Regions from separate parts of the Pseudoalteromonas sp. SWXJZ94C genome, predicted to be linked through region 1. Evidence: predicted binding sites of a transcription regulator. Region 1 holds the regulator's gene; the other holds the start of a gene.
The links. The regulator ArgR, encoded in region 1, controls arginine synthesis, uptake and breakdown. The targets are predictions, from matches to a motif close to ANTGAATANNTATTCANT.
Positions count from the first base shown of each region.

Region 1 (3,432 bases):
TTTTTAGCTGAGTCTGATTATAAGCAGGCATTAATAAGCCTTGCTCGCATAGCGGTTGATCGCGACCACTAGCTTTAACACTTTATATTATGTGCATAAACTCCGAACAATAAAAAGCCCGCAAATGCAGGCTTTTTTAATACTTGATTTAGGCTATTACGCCATGAAATCAACACCTTCTTTTATGTCTTTTTTCAATGTTTCAAGCATGTCATTTTTTGCTTTAGTTTCAAATGCGCTTAGCTCGCCGTAAGAAAGAATTTCTTCTACGCCGTTTTTACCTAAACGTACTGGATGTGCAAAGTATTCTGCATCGCCATTTTCAACAGCAACGTAAGCGTAATCTACAACGTCTTCACCTTGTAGGCCTTTAACTAAAGACATACAAAAACGTGCAGCAGCAGCACCCATTGATAATGTAGCAGAACCGCCACCAGCTTTAGCATTTACAACTTCAGTACCCGCATTTTGGATACGTGGAGTAAGTGCAGCAACTTCTTCATCAGTAAAGCTAACGCCTTCAACTTGAGAAAGTAAAGGAAGAATAGTTGTACCAGAGTGACCACCGATTACAGGAACTTTTACAGTCGCTACGTCAACGCCTTTAAGTTCAGCAACAAATGCTTCTGAACGAATCACATCAAGAGTAGTAATACCGAATACGCGTTTAGCGTCGTAAGTACCTGCTTTTTTAAATACTTCAGCAACAATTGGAACAGTGCCGTTTACTGGGTTAGTAATAATACCCACTAACGCTTTAGGACAGCTAGCAACAATGCCTTCTGCTAAAGTTTTGATGATGCCAGCATTTACATTAAATAAATCAGCACGATCCATACCTGGTTTACGTGGCATACCCGCTGGGATAAGAACGATATCAGAACCTTCAAGCGCTTTATTTAACTCATCAGCGCCAAAACCAGCTACTTTTACATCTGTTGGGATGTGAGAAAGGTCAACCGCAACACCTGGAACCACTGGTGCAACATCATAAAGTGATAATTCAGAACCAGCTGGTAAACCTGTTTTTAATAATAAAGACAACGCTTGACCGATACCGCCCGCAGCACCTAATACAGTAACTTTCATTGGAATTCTCCGTAATTTGAGGTAGGAAATACTTGTGGCACATAAGATAAAGAAATTAAGAGCTAAAAACAAATTTATCCTGCTTATTTTAAGTATATTTTCGACCATAGTCGTAAACTTATTAATTTAATAACCTCAAACTGGCAAGTTAAGTAAACAACTACTGCATAATTATTCATTATTGTGTAGAATTTACAGCATAAATAACAAAAAATGAATGTAGGCTATGCAACCACAAGATAAACAAGAAGCACTGGTAAAAGCATTTAAATCACTTTTAAAAGAAGAAAACTTTGGCTCTCAAGGCGAAATAGTTGACGCGTTAAAAGAGCAAGGCTTTGACAATATAAGCCAAAGTAAAGTATCGCGCATGCTGAGTAAATTTGGTGCTGTACGTACTCGTAATGCAAAACAAGAAATGGTTTACTGTTTACCTGCGGAAATGGGTGTACCAACAGCAAAGAGTCCGTTACGCCAATTAGTTATTGATATTATGCATAACGAAATGATGATCATTATTCGTACTAGCCCTGGCGCTGCACAATTAATAGCACGTTTACTTGATTCATTAGGCAAAGCAGATGGTGTATTAGGTACAATTGCAGGCGACGATACAATATTTATCGCTCCTGCAAAAATATCTGAAATAGACGTAACACTGGAGCGTGTACGACTTTTATTTGATAACGTTTAATAAATTAAGTAAAAGCTTAAAGCTGCTTTAAAAATCCTACTGAGGGTGCAAAAAAAGCAGAGCCCATATCGGCTTGAGTAAAATCAAGCCAATGGTCGTAGCACTCTCCTTCCCCAAGACGGCTTTTTAATACCTTTTCAAATGCAGTACCTGTAGAGGCGCATGTTATAGACAACATTCCCTGCTCGTAAACATCACCGTAAGGCATACTTTGATTTAATAGTAGTGGTTGTCCGTTTTCATCTTTTAACTCGTTACGTACAGCATGAGAGGTCTCTAAAGCTGGTGTAATCAGTGTATTATCAAGGCGTGTTCGACCCATTATTTGTTCTTGTTCACTCAACGACAAATGCTGCCATACGCTTAAATCATGTTTATAACGCTGCACATGGATATAGCTGCCTTGATCTTCAAAACTCTCTGGTTTATTTATTAATGCCGTAGCACGCTTTTTTCTTCCAAGCGCAGTATCTCCACCATAAATAAAACCGTTAAAGTCTCGACCATCCAAAAAACGAAAGTTACGAATCTGCTCCACCAACTCTACATCAGGTGCAAATAGCTTTAAAATTTGCAACGCAAATAAATGATTAACGTCTTCTCGATCAGAACGTATTTGTACAAATAAATCGCATGGCTGAACACTCATAGAGTGATCGCTGTGATTTATATTTGGAAAGCTTTGTAATTCACTCGGGATATATTCAGGTAAAATATGCGGCCAATACTGCGCACCAATAGCAACCATACAAGACAACATTGATTCAGAAAACTGATCGCTAAATTCTTCTTCAATCGCATTCACTTGCTTTAGTTTTGCGCGCAGAGACTCATCTTGACCATCAAATACATTAAAAAATAAATGCAAACCGTGTAAGTTTGCTTCAGCACAAATCCCTGATTGCGCTTGCGCCATTGTTATTCCTTAGCTTATAAACAAATAAACACGGCGAATTAAAGTTAATTATAATTCGAAGAAATTCACCGTATGAGGTTTTATTTTTATTATAACCTGTTCATTTTGCTCAAATGACTGGCCATATTGTGCAGCAACTTCAATTTCTTGTTCTGCAATCACAACAGTGTAAACATAAGCAGAGCCAATAAAACGACTGTTTAATATTTCTGCCCGCTCGCTTTGTTTATCACTTGTGTTGTCGCTAATTAGCTCTATTTGATGAGGGCGAACATATATTTGCCCAACTCTTGCCTTGTGCTTATGTAAAACATCAGACTCGACTACACCAAATGGCGTTTTATATTCAGTTGCTGTTAATGCATTTGCGCTTAAGTATATGCCCTGACCCAGAAACTCTGCAACCTCCTTTGAACTTGGTGATGTAAAAAGCTGCTCTGGCGACCCTTGTTGCGCAATTTTACCCCGATGCATAATGGCAAGCGTATCTGAAAAAGCAAATGCCTCCTCTTTTGAATGCGTAACAAACACAGCCGATACTTGTTGGGTTTTAATAATTCGACGAATATCAGCAATTAATTCAAAGCGTACTTGCGTATCTACATTTGAAAAAGGTTCATCGAGTAATAGTAAACTTGGTTTGTAAGCAAGTGCGCGAGCAATCGCAACACGTTGTTGTTGACCACCAGAAAGTTGATGCGGGAACCTATCGGCACAACCAATTAAGTGCACG
Region 1 covers NZ_JADYXF010000059.1:4,346-7,777, forward strand. The annotation lists gene ispB (octaprenyl diphosphate synthase) at 1-72, shown strand, start outside; gene mdh (malate dehydrogenase) at 157-1,089, opposite strand; gene argR (transcriptional regulator ArgR) at 1,316-1,783, shown strand; gene I6F65_RS19065 (Dyp-type peroxidase) at 1,800-2,699, opposite strand; gene I6F65_RS19070 (ABC transporter ATP-binding protein) at 2,748-3,432, opposite strand, start outside.

Region 2 (3,432 bases), on a different contig from region 1:
TGCTTCATCTGCATTTACGTTGTACCACAAGCCTTGTTCATCAAAGCCGATGGAGCTCACAATTGGTAAACGAGAAATTTTAAGTAAATCGTTAATAATAGAGTCATCGTTGCTTGTACATTTACCCACTAAGCAAAGCGCTTTTAATTTTTGAGTTGCAGTAACACCCGCCTCAAAAAGACTTAAACCAACAGGTTTATGTCCTGCACTAATAGCCTGAGTCATTAATTGTTTATTTGCACAACCTGCAAGCGCACCCACTATATAAGGCATTTGCTCTGCTGGGCTAATACGTAAACCTTGGTGTTTAGCACTGGCAAAACCAGCTTCTTTTAACCAAGTATCAACAAGTGAACCGCCACCGTGCACAATTACAAACTGAGCATTTTGTTGCTCATTAAGTACATCAAATAATGCTTTAGCTGCATTTTCTATATTAAGTACTGCACCACCTAGTTTAATAACCCACGTTTTTTTACTCATTTAAAACGCTCCTTTTAAACCAGTGGTATGTTCTAAATTCATTGATAAATTAATACATTGTAAAGCTTGCCCTGCAGCACCTTTGAGTAAGTTATCAATTGCTGCAATAACAATTAATTGCGATCCTTGTTGCTGCCAACCAATATCAACGAAAGGTTGTTTAGCTACACCTTTTATTGATGGGATTTTATCGCCTAGTAAACGAATAAGTGGCTCATCAGCAAGTACCTGATACGCTTGTGTTACTTGCTCACTTGTTACCTCTGGCTTTAATTGAACATAAATAGTTTCTAAAATACCACGAGGAAAATTACCTAAATGCGGTGTAAATAGCACTTTGTGACCAAGATGCTGTTCTATTTCAGGACCGTGGCGATGGTTAAACAAGCTATAAGGAGCAAGCGATACCTCACAAAAATGAGTGCCAACACTCGCTTTACGCCCTGCACCCGTAACACCCGATACGGCATTAATAATAATACTTTGATCGCTTAATAAACCAGCTTGTTGCAAAGGCTTTAATGCATTGAGCGCAGCTGTTGGATAACATCCTGCAACAGCAATTAGCTGTGCAGCAATAATTGCTTCGCTATTCCATTCAGCTAAACCGTAAGCTGCTTCATTTAATAATTCAGGGTGCTGATGCTCAAAGCCATAATAAGTAACATAATCATCATTGCTAGCGAGGCGATAGCCTCCTGACAAATCAAATACTTTTTTACCCATGGCTAAAAAACGCGGAGCTAAATCTACACTTACTTTATGATCAGTACACAAACATACGTAATCAGCAGTATTACTAATATCGCTTAAAGCTAATTCACTAAGAGGCAACAAAGGTTGGTCAAGTAAACCTAAATGCTCAGGGTACAAATCGCTAAGCAGCTTATTTTTATCCAAACTGCCTTCTGATACATAACAACCTGTTAAAGTTAAATTTGGGTGTTTCGCAACTAAACTTGCTAACTCTGCGCCGCTGTAACCGCTTGCGCCAATAATCACTACATTCATTTATTACTCGTTATCTTAAAATTAGTTACTACTTACTTATAATGTTCGCTTAAACTAGCTTAGACGCTAATTAAGTCTTTTTTATTAATGAATTTTGATTATCGTCGCATTATTTTCATAGTATTACTTTAATATATTTATGCTTAAAAAGTGAATTGATATTCATAGTAAATACTTTTATATTGTTATGCAATTAAATTGAATACTTATTTTGGATTTTTTTATGCCTTTGCCATCGTTTATTTCTATGTACCAACAATTAATTGCAGCTCCTTCTATAAGTTCGATTGAAGATAGTGAATGCATGAGCAATAAAAATGTAATTGAGCTACTTGCAAAATGGTGTGAAAGCCTTGGTTTTACTTGTGAAATAATTGAATTGGAAGGCGGAAAAGGACGTTATAATTTATTGGCAAAACGAGGGAATGGTGATGGCGGATTAATGCTCGCGGGTCACACCGATACAGTGCCATTTGACGACAGCCGTTGGAACCATAATCCATTTAAACTTACCGAACTCGATAATAAATTGTATGGGTTAGGAAGCATTGATATGAAAGGTTTTTTTGCTTTTGTATTACAGGCTGTCAGTGAGCTTGATGAAAAACAGCAAACTCAACCTATTTTAATACTCGCCACTGCCGACGAAGAAACAACAATGGCAGGCGCACAACAAATATGTAAACACCCAAATTTAAAACCTGCGCGCTGTATTATAGGCGAACCCACTGATATGACTCCGGTATTTACTCATAAAGGACACATGAGCACAGCAATTAGAGTAGTTGGTCGTTCAGGTCATAGCTCCGATCCCGAACGTGGTCTTAACGCCATTGAAGTTATGCATAAAGTGATTGCAAAATTACTGATCTTAAAAGAACAATTAAAGCATAAGTATTCAATAGAACACTTCGAAATACCCTACCCAACTTTAAATTTTGGAAATATTCATGGTGGCGACAACGCAAATAGGATTTGTGGTTGCTGTGAAATGCACATAGATATGCGTCCGTTACCGGGTTTAAGTATTAAAGAGTTACAAGCTTTAGTTCTTGATGCAATTAAAGAAATAAACGAGCAATACCCTAATGCGGTTAGTGTTATCGATTTGCATGACCCCATTCCGGCATTTAGCGGCAGCACCGATAGTGCGCTTGTTAAGTTAGCTGAAAAAATAGCGGGGCAAAAAGCGATTGCTGTAAATTACTGCACCGAAGCGCCTTATATTCAACAACTAGGGTGCGAAACAATTGTAATGGGTCCAGGCTCTATTAACCAAGCGCACCAACCTGATGAATTTTTAGCGACAGAAAAAATAAAACCATCACAACAAATTATCAGCAATATAATTAAAGCGAGCTGTTTTAGCCTTTCTTAAATACTCTTTTTAAAAACCAACAAAAAAGGCGCTAACTTGAATAAGAGCGCCTTTGTTAATTATAAATAACGATGTTTATAATTACATATATTTACTTAAGTACTTTTTAAAGACAGGATCGGTTTTAGCTAACTCTTTTTGCTCAGCTAAAATATCTTTTAAAATAGCACCTGAAGTAAGCGGATTTGCAAGCACGACTCTAAATACAACCGTAGGTTGATTATCATAATTAGAAGGCGTTAAACGTGTACGCGACACAAACGAGCGTCCCGATTCACGTTGACGCTTTTGCATACTGGCCGTAAAACGATTCAATGAGGCAAATATATCTAACCTAGTTGCAGCATCAGCATCAGCTATTGCTTGTTTGATTTTTTTTGGTACATAACGATACGTTAATAAGCACAGCTCAGGCTCTGAAACAAGTTCAAAGTCTTCGTCTGCTTTAATTAAATCGGCAAAATAATGTGCCTTTTTAATACTACGATCAATTAGCATTTCGTAGCCTTTACGACCTATAACTCGTAAGCAAGCATGTACTAACATTGCCATACCGGGTC
Region 2 covers NZ_JADYXF010000048.1:6,815-10,246, forward strand. The annotation lists gene argB (acetylglutamate kinase) at 1-483, opposite strand, end outside; gene argC (N-acetyl-gamma-glutamyl-phosphate reductase) at 484-1,494, opposite strand; gene argE (acetylornithine deacetylase) at 1,718-2,872, shown strand; gene panP (pyridoxal-dependent aspartate 1-decarboxylase PanP) at 2,954-3,432, opposite strand, start outside.
Region 2: argC (N-acetyl-gamma-glutamyl-phosphate reductase) is a predicted target of ArgR. The motif match lies at 1,644-1,661, and genes of this name have one in related genera.